2 regions of the Kocuria rhizosphaerae genome follow, and region 2 is predicted to be linked to the other one. Evidence: predicted binding sites of a transcription regulator. Region 2 holds the regulator's gene; the other holds the start of a gene.
What was found. Region 2 encodes HspR, which represses chaperone genes until heat shock. Its sites were predicted from a motif close to AAGTTGAGTCNNNNNGACTCAACTT; they were not measured.

Region 1 (7,527 bases), on a different contig from region 2:
CGACCCCGGACTGGCCGGCGTTCCTGCTCGAGCGGCGCATCCGGCCGCTGATGCGGCAGGCCGTGGGCGCCGGGCGGGTCGCTCCGCGCGCCGCCGAGCTCCTCGAGGAGCTCGCTCCGCGGGCCCGGGAGCTCGCCGGGTCCGCGGAGCCGCCGACCCTGGTGCACGGGGACCTGTGGGCCGGCAACCGGCTCGTGGACGTCGAGGGCCGGAACTGGCTGATCGACCCGTCGGCGTACTGGGGCCACCGGGAGGTCGACATCGCGATGATGCTGCTGTTCGGGGGCTTCGGCGAGGACTGCCTCGCCGCCTACGGCGCCGCGCACCCGCTCGCACCGGGGTGGCGGGAGCGGGTGCCGTGGTACCAGCTGCCGCCGCTTCTCGTGCACGCCGTCCGGTTCGGCGGCGGCTACGGGGACGCGGTGCTGCGGGCCCTGCTGCGCCTGCGGGGATGACCAGGCGCCCCGGCTCCCGGGCGCGGCGCCCCGGGAGCGGCGCCGGGACCGCCGGCGACCCGGCGGGCGTGGTGCCCGGGGGGTCGTCCGGGGTGGCCGAGGTCGGGGCGGCGTGCTTGCATGGAGCCATGGCCGACGTGGAACTCATCGGCGTCCCCTTCGACGGCTACGGCCGCGCGGGGCACCAGGCGGTGGCGGCGCAGGTCCTGCGCGAGGCGGGGCTGGACCGCGCCTGGTCCGGGCACACGGTCGTGGACGGCGGCGACGTCGCACTGCCCGCCCCGGATCCCGGCCGCGGGGAGCTGACGACGCTGATGAACGAGTCGGCGCTGGCGGCGATGGCCGTCTCGCTCGGGTCCCGCGTGGCCGGGGCCGTCCGGGCGGGACGGTTCCCCTGCGTGGTCGGCGGGGACTGCGCCGTCCTGCTCGGCATCGTTCCCGCGCTGCAGGCCGACGGCGGGATGGGCCTGCTCCACGTCGACGGGCACGAGGACACCATGCCGCTGGAACGCTCCGAGGACGGCGAGGCCGCCAATGCGGAGATCGGGCTGCTGCTCGGGCTGACCGGCCGGGGGCTGCGCGGGCCCCTGGCCGAGCGGATCCCCGCCCTCGACGGGCGGGAGCTTGCTGTGCTGGGCCCGCGCGACCACGAGTGGCGCCGGCGGTTCGGCGTGGGCTCCCTGGCCCAGCGCGGCGTCAGCCTCTGGGACGTGCAGGAAGTGGCCGCGGCGCCGGGGGACTGCGCGCGTGCGGCCGTGCGGCAGCTGCGGAGCGTGCACGGGAGGTGGTGGCTGCACGTGGACCTGGACGTGCTCGATCCGGACGCGCTCCCCGCCCAGGGGCTGCCGGACATCGAGGACGAACCGGGCGGACTCACGTGGCCGCAACTGACCCGTGCGCTGACCGCCGCGGTGTCCCTCGGCGGCTGCGCAGGCACGAGCCTGGCCGTCTACGACCCCGACCAGGACGACGACCGGTCCCAGGCCCGGCGCATCGTCCGCCTCGTCGCCGACCTCGCGGCCGCGCTGCCCGGCGGCTGAACGCGAGGACGCCCGCCGGGGGCGGATCACCGCGCGGAGGCGCCGACCCGTTCCGGCGCCCGGGCGAAGCTCGAGAGGACGAGGTCGTCCGGGAGCGGCGTGCGGCGGCTTCCGGCCACGAACAGCTCGGGATCCGCCGGATCGGGCAGGAGCACGACCAGGGGACCGAGGACGCGGGCCGGCCACGTGGTGAGGAATCCGTGGCGAACGGGCTCCGGCGCGCCACCGGACTCCGGAACGTCTCCCGGGACCGGGGCGCCGGAGCGGGCGGCGTCCAGGATCCCGGAACCGGAGGCCTCCGCGATCGCGGACCCCGAGGCGCCCGGCACGGGGGAGACCGCCGGCGCGGTCCGGGCCGACCGCTGCAGCCGGACCGCGTAGGCCAGCACCAGCAGTCCCACGAGGGCGAGACCGACGCCCACCCACGCCGGGGCGCGGTAGCCCCAGCCGGCGGAGATCACGGCGCCGCCCAGGAAGGCGCCCATGGCGTTGGCCAGGTTGAACGCCGCGTGGTTCATGGCCGCGGTCAGCGAAGGCGCGTCCTTGGCCTCGCGCAGCAGACGCATCTGCAGCGCGGTGGTGAAGACGGAGCCCATGACGCCGATCCACAGCACGCCCAGGACGGCCGCGACGGCGAGGTGCGAGAAGAGCCCGAAGAAGGCCAGCGCCGCGGCGGAGACCGCTCCGGCCCACACGGCGGTCCGCTCCACCGAACGGTCCAGCAGGGGGCCCACCAGCAGGGACCCCAGGGTCATGCCGACGCCGAACACGGCCAGCACCCACGGCACGGCCGCCAGCCCGAGGCCGGTGTGCTCGGTCAAGGTGGGGGAGACGAAGGTGTAGACGGCGAACATCCCGCCGAACCCGATCGTTCCCGCGGCCAGGGTCAGGGTCACCTGGGGGCGTCCCAGGGCGCGGACCTCCTGGGCCACGGACACGGTTCCGCCCGGACGGGTTCTGGGCACGAAGACGGCCAGGGCCGCGACGGTCAGCAGGCCGATGACGACGACGAGACCGTAGCCGGCGCGCCAGCCGAAGGCCCCGCCGAGGGCGGCGGCCAGGGGCACGCCCACGATGTTGGCGACGGTCAGGCCCAGGGCGACCCGCGCCACGGCGGTCCCCCGGCGTTCGCGCGGCACCAGTGAGGAGGCCACGACCGCGGCGATCCCGAAGTAGGCGCCGTGGGGCAGGCCGGAGAGGAACCGCGCCGCGTACAGCGCGTCGAGGGAGGGCGCGGCCGCCGAGAAGGCGTTGCCGAGGGTGAACGCGGTCATCAGCCCCAGCAGCAGCTTCTTGCGCTCGACGCGGGCGGCCAGGGTCGTGATGAGCGGTGCGCCGACCACGACGCCCAGGGCGTAGAGCGAGATGGAGTGCGCGAGGGAGGGGATGGAGGCATCCATGTCCTCGGCGATGAAGGGCAGCAGGCCCATCGAGGCGAACTCGGTGGTGCCCACGCCGAAGCCGCCGAGGGCCAGGGCGAAGAGGGCGAAACGGGTTCCGGTGGGGCCGGGTGCGTTGATCACCTGGAGCACCGCAGTGCGGGGAGCGGACATGAGCGGGTCCTTCCGTGGGGAACGTGCCATGTGGAACGTGGGAGGAGGAACAGCGCGTCGTCGGGCCGAACTGGAGGAGTTCCCGACACTACGGGCCAGGATGGCGCCACCCAACGGTTCGGGGGTGTGATCTTGGACAAATCACGAACGATGTGATAGAGGTCTCGCGCCCCGACCTCGTGCCCCCGGCTCCTCGAGCGGCCCGCCCCGGCCGTGCCGGCCGGCCGGGGCCGTGACGAAAACACCCCTGTTCGCCCAGGGTTGAGTGAGTTAGACTCAGGTTAGCTGAACTGTCCGTGCGCACCCGGTGCGGGAGCGTCCCGGGCAGTCCGACCGACCCGTCCGCCGAACCGGAACGACCGACCCGGAGCACCACAGGAGCAGCCGTGGAGACCAAGTTCACCACCAAGTCGCAGGAGGCCCTCTCCGCCGCCTCCACCAATGCCTCGACCGCGGGCAACCCGCAGATCGAGCCCGCCCACATCCTCAAGGCCCTCCTCGACCAGCGCGAGGGCGTGGCCGTCGCCGTCCTGAAGGCCACCGGGGCCGACGTCGACGCCGTCTCGGCGCAGGCCAGCGCCGCGATCAAGGCGCTGCCCTCGGCGTCGGGGGCGAACACGGCCCAGGCGCAGTTCAACCGGGGCTCCCTCCAGGCGATCCAGGCCGCGGAGCAGTTCGCCCGGTCCCTCGGCGACGAGTACATCTCCACCGAGCACCTCCTGTACGGCCTCGCCCAGCAGGAGGGCAGGGTCGGCGAGATCCTGCGCGCCGCCGGGGCCGGCCCCGATCAGCTCAAGACCACCGTCCCGTCCGTGAGAGGAGACCGCCGCGTGACCACCCCCGACCCCGAGGGCACCTTCCAGGCGCTCGAGAAGTTCGGCACCGACCTCACCGCCATGGCCCGCGAGGGCAAGCTCGACCCCGTGATCGGCCGGGACTCCGAGATCCGGCGCGTGGTCCAGGTCCTGTCCCGCCGCACCAAGAACAACCCCGTCCTGATCGGCGAGCCCGGCGTGGGCAAGACCGCCGTCGTCGAGGGCCTCGCCCAGCGCATGGTGGCCGGCGACGTCCCCGAGTCCCTGCGGGACAAGACGCTCGTCTCCCTCGACCTCGGATCCATGGTGGCGGGCGCCAAGTACCGCGGTGAGTTCGAGGAGCGGCTCAAGGCCGTCCTGGAGGAGATCAAGAAGTCCGAGGGCCGGACCGTCACGTTCATCGACGAGCTCCACACGGTCGTGGGCGCCGGGGCCGCCGAGGGCGCCATGGACGCGGGCAACATGCTCAAGCCCATGCTCGCCCGCGGCGAGCTGCGCATGATCGGTGCCACCACCCTGGACGAGTACCGCGAGAACATCGAGAAGGACGCCGCGCTCGAGCGCCGCTTCCAGCAGGTCTACGTGGGCGAGCCCTCCGTGGAGGACACGGTCGCGATCCTGCGCGGGCTCAAGGAGCGCTACGAGGCCCACCACAAGGTGCAGATCGCGGACTCCGCGCTCGTGGCCGCCGCGACCCTCTCCCACCGGTACATCCCGGGCCGTCAGCTCCCGGACAAGGCCATCGACCTCGTCGACGAGGCCGCGTCCCGCCTGCGCATGGAGATCGACTCCGCGCCGGAGGAGATCGACCAGCTGCGCCGCGCCGTCGACCGGCTGACCATGGAGGAGCTGGCCCTCGAGCGGGAGACCGACCCCGCGTCGGTCGAGCGGCTCGAGGCGCTGCGGGCCGAGCTCGCCGACAAGCGCGCCGAGCTGGACGCCCTCAACGCCCGGTGGGAGGCCGAGAAGGCCGGGCTCAACCGGGTGGGCGAGCTCAAGGAACGCATCGACAACCTGCGCTCGCAGGCGGAGATGGCCCAGCGCCAGGGTGATCTCGGAGAGGCCTCCCGGCTGCTGTACGGCGAGATCCCGGCCCTGCAGACGGAGCTCGACGCGGCACAGGCCCAGGAGGACTCCACCGAGCAGCGCGACACGATGGTCTCCGAGGAGGTCTCGGCCGACGACGTGGCCGAGGTGGTCTCGGCGTGGACCGGCATCCCCGCCGGCCGGATGCTGCAGGGCGAGACCGAGAAGCTGCTGCACATGGAAGAGGTGCTCGGCAAGCGGCTCATCGGCCAGCGCCGGGCCGTGACCACCGTGGCCGACGCCGTGCGCCGCTCGCGCGCCGGCATCGCGGATCCGGACCGGCCCATCGGCTCCTTCCTGTTCCTCGGCCCCACCGGTGTCGGCAAGACCGAGCTCGCCAAGTCCCTCGCGGAGTTCCAGTTCGACGACGAGCGGGCCCTCGTCCGGATCGACATGTCCGAGTACGGGGAGAAGCACACGGTCGCCCGCCTGGTCGGCGCCCCTCCCGGCTACGTCGGCTACGAGGAGGGCGGTCAGCTGACGGAGGCCGTGCGGCGCCGCCCCTACTCGGTGGTCCTGCTCGACGAGATCGAGAAGGCCCACCCCGACGTCTTCGACATCCTCCTGCAGGTGCTCGACGACGGGCGGCTCACCGACGGCCAGGGACGGACCGTGGACTTCCGCAACGTCATCCTGATCCTGACCTCGAACCTCGGCAGCCAGTTCCTGGTGGACCAGACGATCGACCAGGAGGCCAAGAACAAGGCGGTGATGGACGTGGTGAACGCCTCGTTCAAGCCCGAGTTCCTCAACCGCCTCGACGACGTCATCCTGTTCGACCCGCTGTCCACGGCCGACCTGGCGAAGATCGTGGACATCCAGGTGGCCCAGCTGGCCCGGCGCCTCGGCCAGCGGCGGCTGACCCTGGAGGTCACCCCGGCGGCCACGGAGTGGCTGGGCATCACCGGCTACGACCCCGCCTACGGCGCCCGGCCGCTGCGCCGCCTCGTGCAGCGCGAGATCGGCGACCGCCTGGCCAAGGCCATCCTCTCCGGGGAGGTCGCGGACGGGGACGCGGTCCGGGTCGACGTCAACTCCGACGCCGTGGCGGACGGGCTCACCGTCACCGCGGTGCGCGAGGAGGCCCGCGCCACGGGCTGAGGCCGGCTCGGCACCCGGGCCGGCCTCGCCGGCCGCCCGGGCGCGCCGCGGGGCCCGGCGGAACGGATCCGGAGAACGTCCCGGGAGCCGTCCGCGCCGCCGTCCCGGGGGCTGCCCGTGAGGTGGCCGACAGCCCGCCGTGCGCGCCCGGGGCCGGGCGCAACGACCCGGCAAACCATGTACCCTGGTCTCACGAACCATTCATAAGACATTTCCGGGGCCGTACTCTGTGCCTGTGTACCGCCGTCCGGACCAAGAGACAGAGGGGGTCACGCCATGGGGCGCGGCCGTCAAAAGGCGAAGGCGACGCGGCAGGCGCGGGAGATGAAGTACTTCAGCCCGCAGACCGACCTGACCGCACTGCAGCGAGAACTGCGGGGACGCGAGCAGTCCTCCCCGATGCGCGAGCCGGTCGTGGAGCCGGTCGACGAGAGCGAGGACGAGTACTCCGCCTACGTCGACAAGTACGCCGACGACTACGACGAGGACTTCCGCCGGTAGCCGGCCGGGAACACCGCTCGTCCCAACCGCATCTGCACCCGCGAGGTGCCCGTCATGGACGGGCACCTTCTTCGCGTGGAGCACCCACTGCTCGTTGCCGGCTGCTCGTTGCCGGGAGGCTCCCACCCCCTGACGGGGCGCCTTCTGCACCCCGACGCGCCGACGAGGCGCCTTCAAACGCCGCGACATGGTGGTGGTAGCCGGAAGAGACTCCTCGGTGTGGGGGAGTGCTGGGGAGTGCCGGACGCGACTCCTCGGCGCGAGGGGCGGAGGAGTCGCGCCCGGCGCGGGGGGAGCCGGTGCTCAGCCCGCGTAGGCGTTGACCATGCGGACCGCGCCGCCGTCCACGCCCTTGGCGCCCTGCACCCAGTCGGGACCGCTGTGGTCGGCGTCCGGGTCGAGCTCGGCCACGGCGCCCATGACCCACGAGTTCACGCCGCGGGCGCACAGGTGCGCGACGGCGTCGTCGGCCACGGCCGGATCCACGATCGCGACCATGCCCACGCCGAGGTTGAGCGTCCGCTCGAGATCGGCCAGGGGGACGTGGCCGAGCTGACCGATGAGCTGGAAGATCACGGGCAGCTCCCAGGTGGCGCGGTCGACGGTCGCCTCGAGCCCCGCGGGCAGCACCCGGGCGAGGTTCGCGGCGAGGCCGCCGCCGGTCACGTGGCTGAATCCGCGCACCCCGTGCCCGGTCGTGCGGTCCGGCCCGTTGACGGGGAAGGCGGCCGCCAGGTCCAGGACGTCGGCGGCGTAGACGCGCGTGGGCTCGAGCAGCTCCTCGCCCAGCGTGCGGCCGAGCTCCGTGACCTGCCGGTCCAGGGACCAGCCGGCGACGTTGACGACCTTGCGCACCAGGGAGTAGCCGTTGGAGTGCAGCCCGGACGAGGCCATGCCGATGACCACGTCCCCGGAGCGCACGCGGTCCGGGCCGAGCAGCTCGTCGGCCTCGACGACACCGGTGGCCGCGCCGGCG
Region 2 (7,527 bases):
TCTCACCCGTCCGGCGGCCCGGACGGCGCGCGGTTCGAGAGCCGGCCCGCCAGCAGCACGAATCCGACGGCCAGCACCGAGCACACGGCCATGGACACGGCCATCGGGACGGCGGTGTGCTCGCCGGCCAGGCCGGTGAGGGGGCTCACGAGCCCGCCCGTGAGGAACTGGACCAGCCCGAGCACCGCCGACCCCGCGCCGGCCCGGCCGGGCACGCGGGACTGGGCGAGCGCCACGGAGTTGCCCATGATGAACCCGATGCAGGACTGGCTGACGAACAGGTGCGCCAGCGTGGTCCACCCGGTGACCCCGGCGAGGACCAGGGCCAGCCCCACCACGTTGACGACCGCCATGACCGTCAGGGCGGTGCGCAGGATCACGCCGGGCTCCACCCGGTCGACGAGCCGGGTGTTGACGACGGCCCCGAGGATGGAGCCGCACGCGTTGACGGCGAAGACCACGGAGTAGCCCAGCGCCGAGAGGCCGAGCACGTTCTGCACCACGAACGAGGACGCGGAGATGTAGGAGAACAGGGAACCGAACGCGAGCCCGAACGCCAGCGCGTACGCCATGAACGTCCGCCTGCGCAGCACCCGGAGGGAGCCCGTCAGCACGGCGCCCACCCCGCCGCGGTGGCGCCTGCTCCGCGGGAGGGTCTCGGGCACCACCAGCACGGAGCAGGCGAGCATCAGCAGGCCGAACCCGGCGAGCACCCAGAACACGGTCTGCCACGGCGCCACGGTCGCGATGACCCCGCCCAGCAGCGGTGCGACGACGGGGGCGAGCGAGGTGATGGTCGCCAGGATCGAGAACAGCTTGGCGGCCCGCCGGCCCGAGGCAATGTCGGTGACCACGGCGCGCGCGATCACGACGCCCGCCGCGCCGGCGGCTCCCTGGACCGCGCGCAGCACGATCACCGTCCCGATGGTCGGCGCCAGGACGACCGCCACGGAGGTGAGCAGGAACAGGACGTTGCCGGCGACCATGAGCCGGCGCCTGCCCACCACGTCGGACACGGGCCCCAGCAGGAACTGGCCGAGGGCCATGCCCACCATGTAGGTGGTCAGCGTCAGCTGCACGGAGGAGGCCGAGGCCCCGAAATAGGCGGCCATGGCGGGCATCGAGGCCAGGTACATGTCCGTGGCCAGCGGGCTGACGGCGCTGAGGACCCCCAGGGCCCCCACGAGCACGACCCGGTCGGCGCCACCGGCGAGGTCCAGGCGGGACCGCACGCCGTCGTCCGGAGGTGGCGGGGACACGCGGGCACCTCCTTCCGGCGCGGGAACGGGACGCGACTCATGCTATCGGCGCCGTGATCCCCGAGAATGTCCCCATGAGACTCGCCGTGTACACCGGGGCCTCCCGGGGATCCGACCCCCAGCTCGCCGACGCCGCCCGGGACTTCGCGACCGCCCTCGCCCGTCGCGGCGTGGGCATCGTCTACGGGGGCGGCCACGTGGGGCTCATGGGCGCCGTCGCGGACGCCGCGCTCAGCTGCGGCGGCGAGGTCGTCGGGGTGATGCCGCAGGCCCTCGTCGACCGGGAGGCCGCCCATCCGGGGCTCACCGAGCTGCGGGTGGTGCGGACCCTGCACGAGCGCAAGGCCGGCATGGCTGCGCTGGCCGACGGGTTCGTGGCCCTGCCGGGCGGCCTGGGCACCCTGGAGGAGATCTTCGAGGCGTGGACGTGGCTCCAGCTGGGCCTGCACGCCAAGCCGGTGGGATTCCTCAACGTGGACGGCTACTGGACCCCCCTGCTGGAGGCGGTCGCCTCGATGTCGGCGGCCGGGCTCGTGCACCCGGAGCACCGGGACGCCCCGGTGGTCGCCCGGGACGCCGCCGAGCTGCTCGACGGTTTCGCGGCGTGGCGGGCGCCGCACCGGCGCCGGCCGGATCCGCCCGCACCGGCCGGTGAGGGCCCCGCCCGCCCTGCGCCTAGGATGTAGGGCGATGAGCGAGCACACTTCCTCCCCCGCCGAGGGGTCCGCGCAGGGCCCCGTTCCCGAAGCCTTCCACCGCCGGCCCTACTCCTTCGTGCGCCGTGGCGACCGCCTCACCGCGCGGCGGCAGAAGGCCTGGGACGACTGGGCGCCCTCGCGGGTCCTCGACGTGCCCAGGGTGCGCACCGACACCTCGGTGCACCCCGACCACGACTTCGACGCCGCCGCGGCCTTCGGGCGCGAGGCGCCCCTCGTCGTGGAGGTGGGCTCCGGGCTGGGCGAGGCGATCGTGCACGCCGCCGCCCAGGAACCGGGCCGGAACCACCTCGCCGTCGAGGTGTACAAGCCGGGCATCGCGGACCTGCTGCTCAAGGCCGCCCAGGCGGGGGTGGACAATGTCCGGGTGGTGCAGGCCAACGCCCCGGAGGTGCTCGAGCACATGCTCGCCCCCGGCTCGGTCGACGAGCTGTGGGTGTTCTTCCCCGACCCCTGGCACAAGACGCGGCACCACAAACGACGCCTGGTCTCCCCCGCGTTCGCCGAGCTCGCCGCCCGCGTGCTGCGACCGGGCGGGACGTGGCGCCTGGCCACGGACTGGCAGGAGTACGCCCTCGTGATGCGCGAGGTGCTGGACGCGTCGCCGCACTTCGAGAACCTCCACCCCGGACCGGTCGCCGACGACCAGCACCCCGACACCGGGTGGGCGCCCCGCTGGGAGGGGCGGGTCCTCACGAGCTTCGAGCGCAAGGCGCAGGAGGCCGGCCGGGTGCCGCGCGACCTCGCCTACCGACGACGGTCGTGAGCGCCGGGGCCGGGCCGAACGGCTTCGTCGTCGCGCCCCCGGGCGACCCCCGCACGCTGCCACTGCTCGCGGGGCTCCGCCGGGAGTACGTGACGCGCTACGGGACGCAGATCGGCGAGCAGGAGATGGCCGGGCACCCGGTCGAGGACTTCAGCCCGCCGGACGGCGGGATCGTGCTGCTCCTCGAGGCCGGGACGGCCGTCGCGGGCGGCGCGTTCCGCCGGTACGACGACGTCACGGCCGAGCTGAAACGGCTGTGGACGGCGCCGGCACACCGTCGGCGCGGTCTCTCCCGCCGGGTCTTGGCCGAGCTCGAGCGGCAGGTCGCCGCGGCGGGGTATCGGCGGATCCACCTCACGACCGGCAACCGCCAGCCCGAGGCGCGAGCCCTGTACCTCGGCAGCGGGTACACGCCACTGACCGGTCGCGCCCGGGTCCTCACGGACGAGGTGCACGAGCTGGGCTTCGAGAAGCACCTGCGCTGAGCCGCTCAGCGGCCCTGCTGGCGCGGCGGCCGGTACAGGACCACCGCCTGGGAGAACTGGCGCGCGCGAGGCCTCGACCCGCGCGCCATCCGCACCACGTCCCCGCCCACGCCCGCGGCGAAGATCCTCGAGGACTCCTCGGCCCGGTCACGGGCCGCCTCGAGCTCGTCCCGCAGCTGGCCGACCTGCGACCGGAGGGCCGCGACCTGGTTCTCGAGCTGCAGGATCCGCCGGATGCCCTCGAGCGAGACCCCCTCCTGGGACAGGATCTGGATCTGCCGCAGCTTCTCGATGTCGCGCTGCGAGTAGCGGCGAGCCCGCCCCGGGGCGCGGGACGGCTTCACCAGGCCGAGCCGGTCGTACTGGCGCAGCGTCTGCGGGTGCATCTCCGCGATCTCCGCGGCCACGGAGATGACGAACAGCGGCTGGTCGGCGTCGAGTGCCATCTCAGACCCGGGCCTTCGCCATCAGGCCGGCCCGCGGGTCCTCCCCGGCCGTCGCCTCCGCGTACGCGCGCACGGCGTCCTTCGCCTGCTCGTCGAGCTCGGCCGGGACGTGCACCTCGACCGTCACGAGGAGGTTGCCCGAGCCCTTCGCCGTGGTGAACCCGCGCCCCTTGACGCGGAACCGGCGGCCGGAGGACGTGCCCGCCGGCACCTTGAGCCGCACCGTCCCACCGTCGAGGGTGGGCACCTCGACGGTGGCGCCCAGGGCCGCCTCCGGGAACGTGATCGGAACGGTGATCTCGACGTCGTCCGTGCCCTCCACCCGCCGGAAGAACGGGTGCGGGGTGACGTGCACGGTCACGTAGAGGTCACCGGCCCCGCCGGGACCCGAGTGGCCCTTGCCGGAGATCTTCAGCCGCTGGCCGTCGCGCACTCCCGGTGGGACGCGCACCGTGGTCTCCTGGCCGTTGCTGCGGCGCAGCCTGACCGTGGTGCCGTGCACGCAGGAGCGGAAGGGGATGGTCGTCTCCGCGCGCAGGTCGTCCCCACGCGCCGGAGGTCCCTGGGGGCCTCGGTACCCGCCCGGGGCGCCGTAGCCGCCGGGCGCCCCGTAGCCGCCGCCGAACTGGGAGAACAGGTCCTCGAACCCGCCCGCCCCGCCGGGCCCGCCCGTGGAGTAGGTGGTGCGGCGGCGCCCGCCGCCGCCGAAGATGTCGCCGAAGATGTCCTCGAAGTTCGCCGAGCCGCCGGGGCCGCCGGGGCCGCCCGCGGTGAAGCGGGCGCCGGAGCCCATCGCGCGGATCGCGTCGTACTGCTTGCGCTGCTCGGGGTCCGAGAGGACGGAGTTGGCCTCGGTGATGTCCTTGAACCTCTGCTCCGCCGCGGCGTCGCCCGGGTTCTGGTCCGGGTGGAACTGGCGGGCGAGCTTGCGGTACGCCTTCTTGACGTCGGCCGCGGACGCGTCCTTGGAGACGCCGAGAATGCTGTAGAAGTCCTTGTCGATCCAGTCCTGGCTGGCCATGACGCCTCCTTTCTGTGGGGGCCGGTCGGGGTCCTGTCGAGCAGGAGCCGGTGGAAGTCCTGGGTGGCCCGGTGCCGGGCGGCACCGGTGCTGTGGACGCGTCAGGGGAGGTCCGTTGCCGGACCTCCCCTGACGTCGCGCGGATCAGGCCATGACGGGCCTCACTCGGCGACCGCGACGGCGACCTGGGCGGGCCGCACCACACGGTCGCCGACCCGGAAGCCGGAGCGCAGCACCATCGAGACCTGGTCGGGCTCGACCTCGCTCGTGGGCTGCTGCAGCACCGCCTCGTGCACGTTCGGGTCGAACCTCTCCCCGACCGCGCCGATCCGGGTGAGCCCCTGGCGGGCCAGGGTCTCCTCGAGCTTGTTCGCGATGGCCGCGAACGGGCCCTCCGTGAGGTCCCCGGCCTGGCGCGCCGCGTCGATGTCGTCGAACACCGGCAGCAGCGTCTGCAGGAGGTCGCCGGTGACGAACGTCCTCAGCTGCTCCTTCTCCCGCGCCGTGCGGTGCTTGAAGTTCACGAACTCGGCCTGCAGCCGGCGCAGCTCCTCGAGACGCTCGGCGGCCAGCGCCGCAGAGGCGTCCTGCTGCCCGGCCTCCTGCTGCCCGGCGTCCGGGCCCGCGCCGGAGCCCGCGTCGGCGGAGCCCGCGTCGCCGGACTGGGGCGTCGAGAGGATGTCCTCCACGGTCAGGCCCTCCGGGCCGGCCTCCTCACGGGGGCCGGCGTCCTGCGCGGTCGTCTCGTCGGGGCCACCGGAGGGCGGGCCGTCGCCGGCCTTCGTCCGGTGCTCCTCGGGGTCGGGTGTGGGGTCGGGCATGCTCACTTCTTCTCGTCCTCGTCGTCGACGACCTCGGCGTCGACGATGTCCTCCTCACCGGCGGCACCGGTGTCGCCCGCGCCCGGGGCGCCCTCGGCACCCTCGGCCTGCGACTGAGCGTAGAGGGCCTCGCCGAGCTTGGTCTGGGACTGCTGCAGCTTGTCGTAGGCCGACTTCACGGCGTCGTCGTCCTCGCCCTCGAGCGCCTTCTTCAGGTCGTCGACGTCGGCCTGGACCTCGGACTTGACGTCGGCCGGCAGCTTCTCGTCGTTGTCCTTGAGCAGCTTGTCGACGGAGTACGCCTGCTGCTCCGCGTTGTTGCGCAGGTCGGCGGCCTCACGGCGCTTGCGGTCGGCCTCGGCGTTGGCCTCGGCGTCCTTGACCATGCGGTCGATCTCGTCCTTGGACAGCGAGGTGCCGCCCGTGATGGTCATCGACTGCTCCTTGCCGGTGCCCTTGTCCTTGGCGGACACGTGCACGATGCCGTTGGCGTCGATGTCGAAGGTGACCTCGATCTGCGGCATGCCGCGCGGGGCCGGTGCGATACCGGTCAGCTCGAAGGTGCCCAGGTTCTTGTTGTCCCGGGTGAACTCGCGCTCTCCCTGGAACACCTGGATGGACACCGAGGGCTGGTTGTCCTCGGCGGTGGTGAAGGTCTCCGACCGCTTGGTCGGGATGGCCGTGTTCCGCTCGATGAGCTTGGTCATCACCCCGCCCTTGGTCTCGATGCCCAGCGAGAGCGGGGTCACGTCGATCAGCAGGACGTCCTTGCGGTCGCCCTTCAGCACGCCGGCCTGGATCGCGGCGCCCACGGCCACGACCTCGTCCGGGTTCACCCCCTTGTTCGGCTCCTTGCCGGCGAGGCGCTGCACGGTCTCCGCGACGGCGGGCATGCGGGTCGAGCCGCCGACGAGGACCACGTGGTCGATGTCGGACACGGAGATCCCGGCCTCGGCGATCACGTCCTTGAACGGCTTCTCGGTGCGCTCCAGCAGGTCCCGGGTGAGCTCCTCGAACTTCGCGCGGGTCAGGCGCTCGTCCAGGTGCACCGGGCCCTCGGGGGTGACCGAGAGGTACTGCAGGGAGATGTTGGTGCTGGTCGCGGAGGACAGCTCCTTCTTCGCCTGCTCCGCCGTCTCCTTCAGTCGCTGCAGGGCGATCTTGTCCTTGGACAGGTCCGCGCCCGTCTTGGACTTCACCTGGGAGAGCAGCCAGTCCACGACCCGCTGGTCCCAGTCGTCGCCGCCGAGGCGGTTGTCGCCGGCGGTCGCACGGACCTGGATGGTCGAGAACTCGTCCTCGTCCTTGCCCACCTCGAGCAGGGAGACGTCGAAGGTGCCGCCACCGAGGTCGAAGACCAGGATGAGCTCGTCCTCCTTGCCCTTCTCGAGCCCGTAGGCCAGCGCCGCGGCGGTCGGCTCGTTGACGATGCGCAGGACGTTCATGCCCGCGATCTCCCCGGCCTCCTTGGTGGCCTGGCGCTCGGCGTCGTTGAAGTACGCCGGGACGGTGATCACGGCGTCGCTGACCTTGTCGCCGAGGTAGGACTCGGCGTCGGTCTTGAGCTTCATGAGGATGCGTGCCGAGATCTCCTGCGGCGTGTACTTCTTGCCGTCGATCTCCTGGGACCAGTCGGTGCCCATGTGCCGCTTGACGGACGCGATGGTGCGCTCCACGTTGGTGACGGCCTGGCGCTTGGCGATGTCACCGACCAGGGTCTCGCCGTCCTTGGAGAAGGCGACGACCGACGGGGTGGTCCGGTTGCCCTCGGCGTTGGCGATGACGGTGGGCTCGCCGCCCTCCAGCACGGACACCACGGAGTTGGTGGTGCCGAGGTCGATTCCTACTGCACGGGACATGGATGCGTTCTCCTTCGTGTCGAGCTGAACCGGGGAGGGGGCCGACGGGCCCGCTCGGAGTTCCCGGAGGTCTCAGGTCTTGAGTTTTCCTGGCTCAAGTTTGCCACGTGAGCCGACGTTGTCAAGACAAGTTGAGTCGTCAGCACTCAAGCCG

Region 1: clpB (ATP-dependent chaperone ClpB) is a predicted target of HspR. The motif match lies at 3,307-3,331, and genes of this name have one in related genera.

Annotation. Positions count from the first base shown of each region.
Region 1 is NZ_JBISWL010000065.1:6,226-13,752, forward strand. It holds gene ACH9EU_RS07125 (fructosamine kinase family protein) at 1-455, shown strand, start outside; gene ACH9EU_RS07130 (arginase family protein) at 584-1,495, shown strand; gene ACH9EU_RS07135 (MFS transporter) at 1,522-3,048, opposite strand; gene clpB (ATP-dependent chaperone ClpB) at 3,435-6,050, shown strand; gene ACH9EU_RS07145 (DUF3073 domain-containing protein) at 6,327-6,551, shown strand; gene purM (phosphoribosylformylglycinamidine cyclo-ligase) at 6,855-7,527, opposite strand, start outside.
Region 2 is NZ_JBISWL010000078.1:7,651-15,177, reverse strand. It holds gene ACH9EU_RS09285 (Bcr/CflA family efflux MFS transporter) at 3-1,259, opposite strand; gene ACH9EU_RS09280 (TIGR00730 family Rossman fold protein) at 1,334-1,945, shown strand; gene trmB (tRNA (guanosine(46)-N7)-methyltransferase TrmB) at 1,950-2,741, shown strand; gene ACH9EU_RS09270 (GNAT family N-acetyltransferase) at 2,738-3,226, shown strand; gene ACH9EU_RS09265 (heat shock protein transcriptional repressor HspR) at 3,232-3,672, opposite strand; gene ACH9EU_RS09260 (DnaJ C-terminal domain-containing protein) at 3,674-4,693, opposite strand; gene ACH9EU_RS09255 (nucleotide exchange factor GrpE) at 4,855-5,520, opposite strand; gene dnaK (molecular chaperone DnaK) at 5,517-7,373, opposite strand.